DNA from 2 places in the Pseudoalteromonas sp. P1-11 genome. Region 1 is predicted to be linked to the other one. Evidence: predicted binding sites of a transcription regulator. Region 1 holds the regulator's gene; the other holds the start of a gene.
What was found. The regulator FliA, encoded in region 1, starts transcription of late flagellar genes. The targets are predictions, from matches to a motif close to CTAAAGNTNNNNNNNNNNNNGCCGATA.

Region 1 (3,427 bases):
TATCTTCATCGACTTCAAAGCTCATGCAGTTACTCTCCTCTTAGAAGCCCAAACTTGATAATAGGTCATCGACCTCGTCTTGGTCAGATACAACATCACTTCGCGACTCTTTATCAATAATAGGGCCTTCAGGACCTGCTAATGTTTGTGCGGCAACCAGTTCTTCTGTTTCTTGTTGTTCTTTACTTTCAGCAATGCTGTCATCTTGTGCAGCAAATGCTGTTAAAAGGTGGATTAAACTTTCTTCTACTTCTCTGACTAATTCAATTACACGGCGGATAACCTGGCCGGTTAAATCTTGAAAATCCTGCGCCATTAGTACATTAGTCATTAAAGTTTGCAACTCATCGGTTTTATGATGAGAGCTGTTCATAAACTTGTCGATGCTGTGGCATAAGGTTTTAAACTCGCCCAGCTCTATTTCGCGGTTCATAAGCCTATCCCAAGTAGGCTTAATATGTGCAATTTCATCTGCTAGCTGCTGCGCAATAGGGAGGCTTGCTTCGACCGCATCCATTGTCTTATTAGCTGCATTTTCTGTCATTTCCATGACATAGTTTAAGCGCTTTTTCGCATCCGGAATTGCATCAGTGGTTAAATCGGTTAAACGCGTATCAAGTTCAAAGCTTTTAAGGGCTTCGTGTAATTGGCGTGTTAACTTACCTACTTCAGCAAAAAGCTGCGATTGCTCTTGAGAGGCAGTATCTAAAATTAATTGATCAGCTTTATCTTGCTCACCATTTTCTAAAAAAACGACGAGCTGACGAGCTTGTTCTAAAGTAATTTGAGGCGCAGCTGGTGCTGACATAAGCCTCTCCTCTCATTAACCTAAGCGTTCAAACACTTTTTCTAATTTAGTTTTTAAAGTACCAGCAGTAAATGGCTTAACAATATAGCCATTAACACCTGCTTGCGCTGCCGCTATTATTTGTTCTTTTTTAGCTTCTGCCGTCACCATTAAAACCGGAATATGTTTTAATTTTTCGTCAGCTCTAATGGCTCTTAGCAAGTCAATACCCTGCATGCCTGGCATGTTCCAATCGGTTACAACAAAGTCAAAAACCTGATTTTGCAACATAGGTAATGCTGTAGAACCATCGTCAGCTTCTTGAACATTCGTGAACCCTAGGTCACGCAACAGATTTTTTATAATACGTCTCATTGTAGAGAAATCATCAACAACAAGAATTTTCATGTTTTTATCCAAAACATCCTCCGGTGAGGTCTTAACCTATAATTTACTTACTACTAGTTTATCCAGTCATTGATTTTTGCTTTGAGCTTAATCATCGCCTGACCATGTATCTGACTTACACGCGATTCACTTACATCGAGTATATGCCCAATTTCTTTTAAATTCATTTCATCGTTGTAATACAAAGAAAGCACCATTGCATCTCGCTCTGGTAAAGACTTTATTGCCTCTAACAATGAATTATTAAACCGTTCATTTTTAACATTATTAAATGGTTTGTCTAGCGCTAAATCTTGACCGGCAGGGCTAATAACATCTTCATCTACCCCTAGGTCTTCTATACCAAGCACTTTACTGGAATTAACATCATTTAAAATATGATGGTATTCTTCTAGCGAAATATCAAGTTTTTCAGCTACTTCAGTATCTTTTGGTTCTCTATTTAAGCTATTTTCTAATTCTGTGATAGTTTCGGCTACTAATCGGCTTTTACGGTGCACCGAACGTGGTGCCCAATCCCCTCTGCGCATTTCATCAAGCATAGCGCCGCGGATACGAATACCAGCAAACGTTTCAAAGCTTGCCCCTTTACTGGCGTCAAAGTTTTTTGAGGCCTCGATAAGGCCAATCATTCCCGATTGGATTAAGTCATCAAGCTGAACGCTAGGAGGAAGACGAGCTATTAAATGGCACGCCACTTTTTTGACAAGCGACGCGTGCTTTTCAACAATCACATTTAAATTTTGTGTTGATTGATATCCCATAGCTCTTTTCACCGATGTTGTCATAATCAGCCGTTTACTAGCTTCTCAATGAAAAACTCTAAATGTCCTGAAGGTTGATTAGGTATAGGCCATTTTACTGCTTTTGTCGCTAATGTTTTAAACGCGACTGCTGCTGGTGAATTAGGGAAAAGATCGACAATTACTTTTTGTTTACGCGTAGATTTACGCATATTTTCATCATATGGAATAGTCGCAACAAGCTCCATAGACACATCTAAAAAGCGGTCTGTTACTTTAGAGAGCTTTGCAAAAAGCTCTTGGCCCTCGCGCATACTGCGCACCATGTTTGCAACAATTTTAAATTTATAAACGCCATGCTCGCGGCTAAGTACTTTAATAAGCGCGTAGGCATCAGTAATAGAGGTCGGCTCATCACACACCACCACCATGACATCTTGCGCTGCACGAGAAAAACTCAGCACCATGTCAGAAATACCAGCGGCGGTATCTACAATTAAAATATCAAATTCGGTATTAAGCTCACTAAAGGCACGAATTAACCCAGCATGCTCAGATGGGGTTAGCTCCACCATACTTTGCGAGCCTGATGTAGCAGGCACGATTTTAATACCGCCTGGGCCTTCAACTAAAATCTCGTCAAGTACGCACTCGCCTGAAAGGACATGAGATAAGTTTTTTTCAACACGTAGTCCTAGCATTACATCACAATTAGCTAGGCCTAAATCGGCATCTAATACTAATACACGATTACCCTGCTGCCCTAAAGCAATAGCAGTATTTAAAGAGACGTTGGTTTTACCCACCCCTCCTTTACCGCCGGTGACAGCGATAACTTTTACGCCGTTGTTGTTGTTTTGACTCATTTTGCGCAGGCCGCTTGCTTGATCTAATACTGTGTTAATCATACATCCCTACTGTGCTTGACGCCACTGCTTGGTGTCTTGAATGTTGTGCTTTTGCTCTTTTTAAATACAATTGCTCAGCTTTTTTTACTAGTTTTTCAGCATTTGCAACGCGAATATCTTCTGGTACACGCTGACCATTAGTAAGATACCCTATTGGAAGGCGATTTTGAATCGCTATACTAATAATCTCACCTAAACTTAATGATTCATCTAACTTAGTGAAAATACAACCGCTTAGCTGAACCTTTTTAAAATGTCTTACGGTTTCTTGCAGTACATTTATTTGTGCAGTGGCACTTAATACTAAATAACTACGTATATCTACTCGCTGGTTGCGCATTAACGTATTTAATTGCTCTGTAAGGCGTAAATCACGTTGGCTCATACCCGCTGTATCAATTAATACTAGACGCTTATTGCGTAAATGATATAAAACTTCAGCTAATTCATTGGCATCTTTTACTTGTTTAACACCACAACCAATAATACGACCATATGTTGCAAGCTGCTCATAAGCACCAATTCTGTATGTATCAGTTGTGATTAGGGCAACTTTGTCGGCGCCATACTTTTGTGCGCCT
Region 2 (3,427 bases), on a different contig from region 1:
CAGCACGCTTTGACGATAAGTCCCAGTTATTAATATATAACTCGTTAGAAACCTGAAAATCATCGGTGTGACCCGATACCGTAATTTCTCCAGGTACATCTTTTAATAACTCACCAATATCTTGAATTATGGGCTTAAACTTAGGTTGTAAAAAAGCACTGCCAGAGGGAAATGAGCCATTTTCACGGATACGAATAATGATTTGCTGCCCTAAAGATTCAAGCTCGATTGCACCATCGATAATTTGTTTTTCGAGCTGTTGCGCTATTTTTTTCACTAACTCGTTAGTTTGTTCTTGATCGGCGGCTGAAGTTGCTTGTTCTGAAGATTGCTGCTGCGATGTACTACGTGACTCGCCACCACGTTTATCGCCACGTTGCTCTTGTCTACCACCAGCAGAGCTTTCATCACCCGCTTGAAATTCTAACATTTGCTGGGTCATTTCAACGGTTTGTTGCTGAATGGTTTCTATCGGGGTAGGTTCAGGCTTACCAGGGGTAAATTCCATAGCAATAACCGAGGTCCCTTTAGGGATATCTTTTACTTCTATTTTGTTTTGCACACCAAATGCAAACTTCATCGAGCCTGCTATTTGCTTAAATTTAAGTACATCCATTTCTGAAAACGCGAGCAAAAGTACAAAAAAGCACATTAAAAGCGACATTAAGTCGGCAAATGTTCCCATCCAAGCAGGCAAACCTGGGGGTGGGCATTTGCACTCTTGATCAGACATGGTTACTCCTCGGTATCTACTTTGCGCTTAGACTCAGCAAGGTAGTTTTTCAATATACCTTCAATTACTTTCGGGTTTTGACCATCTTGAATACCTAAAATAGCATCCAGTATTAGACGCTGATTCATGGCTTCTTCGTCTTTACGAAGCTCAAGTTTTACCTGAATAGGAATAGCCACTACATTTGCTAAAAATGCACCATATAAAGTAGTTAATAATGCCACCGCCATTGCGGGGCCAATGGCTTTAGGGTCATCCATGTTAGATAACATAGCAACTAAGCCTATTAACGTTCCTATCATACCCATTGCAGGGGCTATATCGGCAAGTGACTTAAATAAACCGGCGCCCAGTTCATGACGAGTTGTGGTTAAAGAAATATCTTTTTGAAGCGTGGCACGAACTACATCAGCATCGTGGCCATCAACGAGCATATCTACACCTTTGCGCATAAAAGGGTTTGGTATTTCGGCTTCTTCGAGGGCTAAAAACCCCCCTTTACGGGCTGAGTCAGCAAGTTCAACTGCTTTTTCAATCAGCTCTTCTGGCGATTCGATTTTAAACATAAATGCTTTACCAACAACCTTACCTATGCCCAAAAACTGCGACAAGGTAAAGTTTGATAACACAATAAATAGTGAGCCACCAAATACAATTACACTAGAAGGCGCGTCGGCAAACATCCCCATTTCACCGCTACTACTCATAAACATGGACATGACAATTAAACCAATTGCGCCAAGGATCCCAATTATGGTTGCTAAATCCACATTTCCTCCAAAGTATTATACTTTGTTATTCAAACTTTTATTATTAACTGCTTATCGGCAAGATACTGAAATACTTAAGCCATTTTTGAAAAAAGTGTAAAACACTGTGTTTGGCCTAATTTTAGATCAAGATACCCTACTCGCCTAGCGACTGATTAATTTTATTGTACACAGTGAGCACTAATACGCATCTTATACATGGTAAAAATACGATTTAAACTGATATAACTCAAAAAACAACGATCATCCTTTGACCTAGTTTAGCATTCCCCCTAAAATTGGCTCCTAAATTTATCATGCTGGCTGAAATTAAACATGGCGACTAAAAAACCTGAAAACCTAAGTTTTGAACAAGCACTCGAAGAACTATCAACCATTGTCGGTGAAATGGAACAAGGTGATTTATCGCTTGAGCAGTCGTTAAAGCAATTTGAGCGTGGTATAGCCTTAGCTAACGCCTCAACGGGTAAGTTACAACAAGCAGAACAAAAAGTGTCTATTTTGATGGGTAATGACGAAAAAGCAGCGCTTACTTCATTTAACAACGATATGGAATAACCGTGAGCATACAAGAAAAAATAGAATGTGCTCAACAAGATGTCGTAAAGACCCTGCAACAGTACTTTGATCAACCCCTTGATACCGCACACACAGTAAAAGAAGCTACGCAGTACGGCTTATTTAACGGTGGCAAGCGTTTACGCCCCTTTTTAGTCTACGCAAGTGGTGAAATGCTCGGAGCTAATAAGCAAGATTTAGATATTCTTGCTGCTGCTATTGAGTGTATTCATAGCTACTCGTTGGTGCACGATGATTTACCAGCCATGGATGATGACGACCTTCGCCGTGGACGCCCAACTTGCCATATAGAGTTTGACGATGCGCATGCAATTTTAGCAGGCGATGCACTACAAACATTGGCCTTTGAGCTTATCTCGACTCACAATTTTACCTGCAGCGCATCAACACAAGTAAAAATGATCAGCGCACTGGCTAAAGCATCGGGGCTTGAAGGCATGGTCGGCGGGCAAGGGCTAGATATTGCCGCCACAGATAAAGTGATTACAGTACAACAGCTTGAACGAATTCATAGATTAAAAACGGGTGCCTTAATCAACTGTGCCATTACATTAGGTGCATTATGTAGCGAAAAAGCAGACAAACAAACCTTAGAAAACTTACGTGTTTTTGGGTATGCTATAGGGCTGGCATTTCAAGTGCACGACGACATTTTAGATGTTGAAGGTGACACATTTACTTTAGGTAAGCCACAAGGCTCTGATTTAGCTGCTAATAAAGCAACTTATCCGGCCCTATTAGGTATGCAAGGCGCCAAGCAAATGGCGCAAAATTTAATAGAGCAAGCGCATCAAGCATTAAACAAAATAGATGCTGATACCTCTGTTCTAGCGGCGCTGGCAAACTACCTGATTAAACGTGACCATTGAGTGTTACATATACGTATTGCCATTTAGCACTGACATTATTACTCAACAGCGGTAACAACTAATAAGTTAGCACCGGTGTTAGCGAAGGATAAAATAAATACCATGACACTTGATAGTAGCAAGTATCCATTACTTAACTTGGTTGACGAACCAGCCCACTTACGCGATATAGCGCAAGATAAACTCCCTGCGTTTAGCAACGAGTTACGAGACTATTTACTCAACTCTGTTTCGCAAAGTAGCGGCCATTTAGCGTCTGGTTTAGGAACTGTTGAGCTTACCGTTGCTCTACATTATGTGTATAACACACCAGAAGATCGCCTTGTATGGGATGTAGGCCATCAAGCGTACCCGCATAAAATTTTAACGGGACGACGCGATTTAATGCATACAATTCGCCAAAAAGACGGATTACATCCATTTCCTTTTCGTGAAGAAAGCCAATACGATACCTTTAGCGTAGGCCATTCAAGCAC

Region 2: the regulator FliA is predicted to act here: its motif matches at 1,556-1,582, upstream of pomA (flagellar motor protein PomA).

Annotation. Positions count from the first base shown of each region.
Region 1 is NZ_LJSP01000002.1:646,234-649,660, forward strand. It holds gene AN390_RS05575 (chemotaxis protein CheA) at 1-25, opposite strand, end outside; gene AN390_RS05580 (protein phosphatase CheZ) at 41-808, opposite strand; gene cheY (chemotaxis response regulator CheY) at 824-1,207, opposite strand; gene AN390_RS05590 (RNA polymerase sigma factor FliA) at 1,249-1,959, opposite strand; gene AN390_RS05595 (MinD/ParA family protein) at 1,986-2,846, opposite strand; gene flhF (flagellar biosynthesis protein FlhF) at 2,839-3,427, opposite strand, start outside.
Region 2 is NZ_LJSP01000006.1:5,613-9,039, forward strand. It holds gene AN390_RS11705 (flagellar motor protein MotB) at 1-733, opposite strand, end outside; gene pomA (flagellar motor protein PomA) at 736-1,503, opposite strand; gene AN390_RS11715 (exodeoxyribonuclease VII small subunit) at 1,819-2,061, shown strand; gene ispA ((2E,6E)-farnesyl diphosphate synthase) at 2,064-2,951, shown strand; gene dxs (1-deoxy-D-xylulose-5-phosphate synthase) at 3,054-3,427, shown strand, end outside.